3 regions of the Marinobacter lacisalsi genome follow, and region 1 is predicted to be linked to each of the others. Evidence: predicted binding sites of a transcription regulator. Region 1 holds the regulator's gene; each other region holds the start of a gene.
The links. Region 1 encodes FliA, which starts transcription of late flagellar genes. Its sites were predicted from a motif close to CTAAAGTTTNNNNNNNNNNNGCCGNTAA; they were not measured.
Positions count from the first base shown of each region.

Region 2: the regulator FliA is predicted to act here: its motif matches at 1,222-1,249, upstream of ACFOZ5_RS07215 (methyl-accepting chemotaxis protein).
Region 3: the regulator FliA is predicted to act here: its motif matches at 899-926, upstream of ACFOZ5_RS14750 (methyl-accepting chemotaxis protein).

Region 1 is NZ_JBHSDI010000010.1:13,852-16,117, forward strand. It holds gene ACFOZ5_RS05950 (MinD/ParA family protein) at 1-504, shown strand, start outside; gene ACFOZ5_RS05955 (RNA polymerase sigma factor FliA) at 536-1,285, shown strand; gene cheY (chemotaxis response regulator CheY) at 1,511-1,894, shown strand; gene ACFOZ5_RS05965 (protein phosphatase CheZ) at 1,944-2,266, shown strand, end outside.
Region 2 is NZ_JBHSDI010000010.1:300,492-302,757, reverse strand. It holds gene ACFOZ5_RS07230 (YheT family hydrolase) at 1-277, opposite strand, end outside; tRNA gene ACFOZ5_RS07225 (tRNA-Asn) at 360-435, shown strand; gene ACFOZ5_RS07220 (DUF805 domain-containing protein) at 599-955, opposite strand; gene ACFOZ5_RS07215 (methyl-accepting chemotaxis protein) at 1,294-2,266, shown strand, end outside.
Region 3 is NZ_JBHSDI010000054.1:4,134-6,399, reverse strand. It holds gene ACFOZ5_RS14755 (aldo/keto reductase) at 1-660, opposite strand, end outside; gene ACFOZ5_RS14750 (methyl-accepting chemotaxis protein) at 960-2,266, shown strand, end outside.

The DNA of each region.
Region 1 (2,266 bases):
GGCCTGATCAACGCCTTCAGCGAGCTGGGTGATCAGATCGACGTGCTGATTGTGGATACCGCTGCCGGCATTTCCGAAGGCGTGGTCAGTTTCCTGCGAGCCTCCCAGGAACTGTTGCTGGTTGTCTGTGACGAACCGACCTCCATCACCGACGCCTACGCCCTGATCAAGCTGATGAACCGCGACTATGGCGTCAACCGCTTCCGTATCCTTGCCAATCAGGTCCGCAACGAACAGGAAGGCAAACATCTGTTCGGTAAACTGACCCGGGTCACCGAGCGCTTCCTGGATGTTGCACTACAATATGTAGGCATGGTTCCTTACGATGAGGCAGTGCGCAAGGCGGTTCAGCGGCAGCGCGCCGTGCTGGACGCCTACCCCAGGGCAAAGGCCTCGCTGGCCATCAAGGCGCTGGCGGAACAGGTCGACAGCTGGCCGCTACCTTCATCCCCCCGGGGGCATCTGGAGTTCTTCGTGGAGCGCCTGGTAAGCACAAACGCCTGATCCAATCCTGTTGTATGGGTTAACCGGATACATGACATTGGCCAGAAGTCTCGGAATCTATCATCAAACCGGTCGGCGCGATGCCCATCAACTGGTGGAGCAGCATGCGCCGCTGGTCAAGAAAATCGCCCTGCACCTGATGGCCCGGCTACCGGACTCGGTACAGCTCGAGGACCTGATGCAGGCTGGCATGATGGGCCTGCTCGAAGCCGCCGCCAAGTACCAGTCGGACCGGGGCGCCTCCTTTGAGACCTATGCCGGCATCCGCATTCGCGGTGCTATTGTCGATGAAATCCGCAAGGGTGACTGGGTACCGCGTTCCGTCCATCGCAATGCCCGCCGGGTGTCCGCCGCCATCAAGATGGTGGAGGACCGGGAAGGTCGGGAAGCCCTGGATCACGAGGTGGCGGACGAGCTGGGAATGACGTTGTCCGCTTACCATGCCTGCCTCAGTGATGCCAATTCCGGACGACTTTTTTCCCTGGATGAACTCAATGAATCCGGAGACCTGCCGATACACGAACAGGAAGCTTCGGATAATCCCCTGGACGAGGTTTCGGGTGCCGCTTTCCGGCGTAATCTGGCAGCCGCCATCGAGGAACTGCCGGAGCGTGAGAAGCTGGTCCTCGGCCTGTATTACCAGGAAGAGCTGAACCTGAAGGAGATTGGCGCGGTACTGGGCGTCAGTGAGAGCCGGGTCAGCCAGATCCACAGCCAGGCCGCGTTGCGGTTGCGGGGGCGCCTTTCAGAATGGCAGGCATCTGACGCCGGAACACAGTAGCGTGCCCCTTAACAGGTTGCTGAACGACTGAGCAAGCTGACGGCACAAGCCGCAGAGCGGAATGTCGCGCGATAACACATTGAAACGGTAAGCAACGCTGAGGCTGCTAGAATGACGCCATCAGCCGGGAAACCGGCGGCGGTAAAGCGGTGTCATCCGTGTTTTCCAGGTCCGTGACGATTCGGGCCCGGCCATTATTCCAGCGACGACCAACTGGAGGTCCCATTGGACAAGAACATGAAAATTCTCATTGTGGACGATTTCTCCACAATGCGGCGGATTATCAAGAACCTGCTGCGTGACCTCGGGTTTACCAATACCGATGAGGCGGATGACGGTAATACGGCGCTGCCCATGCTTCGTTCCGGAAAGTACGACTTTCTGGTGACGGACTGGAACATGCCAGGCATGTCCGGGTTCGATCTCCTCAAGGAAGTTCGCGCCGACGAACAGCTCAAGGACCTGCCGATCCTGATGGTGACTGCGGAAGCCAAGCGCGACCAGATCGTCGCGGCTGCCCAGGCTGGGGTAAACGGTTATGTCGTCAAACCGTTCACGGCCGCTGTACTCAAGGAGAAGATCGAAAAGATCTTCGAGCGTATTGAGTAGAGCGCCAGAAGCGCTTTGAAACCTGAACAGACAGTCTGGATGTGCTCCCATGAGCGAAGACAAACAAAACGGCTCCCACCTGGATCCTGAAACCACCAGCCAGCTGAAAGAGCAGGCCAATGAGTTGGCGAAACAGGTCAATGCCGGTGATTATGCCAGGGCGATGTCCCTGATCAACGACCTGAGCGAAGTGAGGGACCAGAGTCTCTATCGTGAAGTGGGTCGCCTGACGCGCAGCCTTCACGAGGCCATTCGCAATTTCCAGATCCAGCCCCAGAACCCGGAGCAGCAGGAAGCCCTGTCAAAGATGTCCGACGCGTCGGACCGGCTTCAGTACGTGGTGGAAATGACCAGCAATGCCGCCAACCGGAC
Region 2 (2,266 bases), 290 kb from region 1:
CCAGAACGTAGGGGCGGCGGCTGTGCCCCTCCAGCCCGTGGGAGATCACCACCAGCCGGTCTGACCCCTGGCGATACCAGTCCAGCCAGAGCTCATCGTCATCCGGGGTTGGTATCGCTTCCACCACCGGATCATGCAATGCCACACGCCGGAACAGACTCGGCCAGATGGACTGGGCATGACCATTGCGAAGCCATAAGGGTGCGCGATAGGGAGCCGCGGGGGCCGGGGCAACCAGGGACGTTTCTATGCTATCGGAAACCGCTGATTCAGACATGGATACTTTTTCGATTCCTGTGTTTTCAGGGGCTTGACCCCACCCCCCAAAGATCTTAATATGCGCGCCATCTCGACGCCAATCCCCGATAGCTCAGTTGGTAGAGCAACGGACTGTTAATCCGTTTGTCGCTGGTTCGAGCCCAGCTCGGGGAGCCATATTCAGGAAAGCCGCCACCTTTTACAAGGGTGGCGGTTTTTTTTGTTCGGGCCTCGCATAAGTGCTTTTTCAGAACTAAAAAACCCCGGAAACCTGTGCTTCCGGGGTTTTTTGTGTCGGGTCAAAAAAGCCGATTATGATCCGGCATCCAGTGAGCGACCTTCAGGCAACTGAAGGAGAGGCTACATGACCCGGAGCCGGTCCGAATCGATTATCACCCTCGGATTTCTGAACCAGGAAAAAAATCAGCACGAGACCGACGAGAGGAACCAGCGCAATCAGCTGCCACCACCCGGAACGGCCAGTATCGTGAAGACGACGAGCGCCATAAGCCAGGTGGGGGATGAGTGAAGCCAGCGCGAATAGACCACTAAGGGCCGGGAAGCCGATAAAAGCATCCACGATACTCAAGACGATATAGACGACAATATAGAACAGAAAAAACATCCAGAACTGTTCGCGCGTCGCCCTGCCACTAAAGTCCCCAAAACGCCTGTATCCGTCGAGAAAGTGTTCCACTTGATCAATGTCCTTATCAATAATGAATTCCAGCCCTGGCTAAGGGCCATCGTTGAAGTGCAAACATGCATTGGGAAAACCATTACGTCCAGTTTACTTTCCAGAAATGTGAAGCATTTCCGGGAGGGACCTGTATAGCAGACGCTTCCCAAATGGCTTTATGCCGCTCCGGAAAACACTCACGCCACTTTAAATCGTCAGCCACTTCCGCAAGCCCGGGCTTTCACCAGGCGCCCGGACTGTCATGTAAATGTCACATTAACCCACTCAAGAACCGGGCCACGGGGTCGTTACACAGCGTACACCCCAGCGATCGTCACCAGGAGTAAACCATTCCCATGGCCCTGTTTTCCCGAAGTATCCTTGCCCGCGTGCTTTCCGTTGTCGTGGCTGCAAACCTGTTGGTCGCTATCTGCGCCCTGGTCTATTTCAGCTACTCACTGAACTCGAACCGTGAGTATCACGCTCTGGCAAGCGAGGAGATGGTTCACGCCCTGGAGGCGGAAAACATCCTCAATCACTTCAAGACCCAGGTCCAGGAATGGAAGAACGTGCTGATCCGGGGCAAAGACGATAATCAGCGCACCAAGTACTGGCGACAGTTTCAGGAGCAGGAAGCTGCCATCCAGCGGGCCCTGGACACCCTGATCCCCCAGCTGGCGGAAGGCGAAGCCAGAACGCTCATGGGTCAGTTTCGCGACGCCCATCAACAAATGGGCCGGGCCTATCGGAAGGGCTTCGAGGACTTTACCGAAGCCGACTACGACCACAGGGCCGGCGACCAGGCGGTACAGGGCATAGACCGGGAACCGGCGCAGTTAATCGACGAGGCCTCGTCACTGATTCGCGAACAGGCACTGAACCACGCTTCAGAGCTGAATCAGTCGGTCAGCCGAAACACCACACTGATCGGAGCGCTGATGTTCCTGTCTATCGCCGCAGGCACAGTGATCTGCATCCTGATCATTTCCCACACCGTGGTGCGCCCGGTTCGCACGCTCACCGGCCAACTGCACCGTCTGAGCGAGGGCGACCTTTCCGACCCGGCCACCCTCAAACGCCAGGATGAACTGGGCCGACTGGCCGATGCTGCCCGTAGTCTGCATGCGTTCCTGGCTGATACCGGCGCTCTCATGGGACGATTTGCCGAGCAACTGGCTACCACCAGCAACAGTATCCGGACCAACGCGCAGGCCGTTTCAGACCATTCGGAACAGTCCCACCAGCGCATCGAGCAGATTGCCACGGCAATGAACGAAATGTCGGCGACTGCCCAGGATGTCGCCAACCACGCCACGTCGGTTTCTACGG
Region 3 (2,266 bases), on a different contig from region 1:
CCGGCTGTTCCGGCTCATTTTTCCGGAGAGCAGGCCCCGGCAGAGACCACCGTAGGTGATGGTGGCCAGATCCGTGTTTCGGCAGTAGGGCAGGATGCTGTCCTCAATGTCGCGCTCAAACAGGTTATAGGGTGGCTGCAGGCTGTGAAGCGGCGCGAACTTGCGGAACTCATCCATCTGCTCCGGTGTGAAGTTGCTGACTCCGATTGCCCGAATCTTGCCGTCCCTGAGCAGCTTCTCCATGGCCTTGGCGGTTTCTTCCATGGGCGTGGCAGGGTCTGGCCAATGGATCTGGTAGATATCAATGGTGTCTGTCTGGAGGCGGCGCAGGGAGTCTTCCACTTCCTGCTGGATGCGGTTTGCCCTTGCATCCCTGACAACATTTTCATCATCGTCCCAATTAAGGGCCACCTTGGTGGCCAGTGCAACCTTGTCTCGGCGACCGCCGGCCAGGGCCTTGCCGACGATTTCCTCGGAGCGCCCGAAACCATAGACCGGCGCCGTATCCACCAGCGCAATGCCCTGGTCGATGGCGGCGTGAATGGTGTCGATGGATTGAGCCTCATCGGTGCCGCCCCACATCCAGCCACCAATGGCCCAGGTGCCAAGGCCGACCGGGGTCACTTCGATATCCGTGTTACCAAAGGTGCGGGTTTTCATGATGCCTCCGTTATCCGGGAAGATTGGAAGTCCATGATGTCTGAACCTCTTGTCGATAACGATGGGTGTGCTGGAAAGGCAATTCAAGCAGGGCGTGTGACGGTCAGGTAACGCATTTTGGCAGGGAGAAGCGCTGCGGTGGTGCCTCTGTGACGAATGGATCACTCCTCTTCGGTATTTTCAGGCCTGCTGACTGATGGATCCCTGATCCAGATCATTTAAATATTGACGCATATCTATAAAGTTATCCGTCAGATAGCCGTCATACGATGTAGTCGCTTCCTGATCGCCGAGTCCCTATGAAAAAACACTATTCAATTCGTTTCCTGCTGCTTGTGGCGTTAGCCCTGGCCTTTTCCGTGATCCTGGTTTTTACGCTTGCCTACAGTGCCCATTCCCAGCGGGCCCATGTGGAAGAGTTCAGTCAGAAATATGTGGAGGGTCTGGCGAAGTCCTATTTTGACGGGCTGAACACCATGATGGTCACCGGCACCATCGGTAACCGTGAGGTGTTGCGGGACAAGGTGACAGCCCCGGAAGACGTGCTGGATGTCCGTGTCATCCGCAGTGATCAGCTCAACGCCATGTATGGTGCCGGCAACGCCGACGAGCAGCGCCGGCAACCTGAGGATCTGCGAGCCCTGGAGGGGGAGAAGGTCGAGCTGTATACCGAGAATGAACAGGGCCGGGTGTACACCATGATCGAGCCTGTGGTGGCCAGCGCTGATTACCAGGGGGTGAACTGTCTCGGATGTCACCAGGCCCAGGAAGGCGATGTGCTGGGAGCGATCCGGGTGGACTATTCCCTCGCCGAAAGTGACGCCCAGCTGCAGCGCCAACTGGTGATGAATGGTGGTATCCAGGTTCTCATTTTTGCCGTTATTTTCGTGCTGACAACGGTATTTCTCGGACGGCTGGTATTTTCCCGTCTTCGTCGCCTGCATGATCGTATGGATGAGATTTCCCGCAACTCCGACCTGTCCCTCGAACTGGACGTGACCCGGAACGACGAGATTGGTGCGGTGTCCCGGGCATTTAACCGGATGGTGAGCAAGATCCGGGAAAGCATGCATACGGTTATGGACAATGCCGCACAGGTCGAGTCGGCGGCCAGGACCATCGCCGCCAAGGCGGAAACCACCGATCGGGAGGTGCTGGCCCAGAAGGACAACACCGATCAGGTGGCCAGTGCCACCACGGAAATGGCTGCATCGGCGGTACAGGTCCGCGAGAATGCGGTTTCCACCACCCGCAAATCAGCGGATACCGCCCGGGCTGCCGACAACGGTGAAGGGCTGGCCCGGAACGCGGTTGAGGGCATCCGGTCCTTGAATGACGACGTGCAGGATGGTGCGCAGCGTATCGAGCAACTGGACCAGCGGACCACCGAAATGGCAGACCGGCTGGAGCTGATTTCCGAGATCGCTGATCAGACCAACCTGCTGGCACTGAACGCGGCCATCGAGGCCGCACGTGCCGGGGAGCAGGGCCGGGGCTTCTCGGTGGTGGCGGATGAGGTCCGGGCGCTGGCCTCCCGCACCCAGGATTCCACCGAGGAAATCCGCAAAACCATCGCCAGCCTCAAGAAAGACGTGGTGGACTGTGT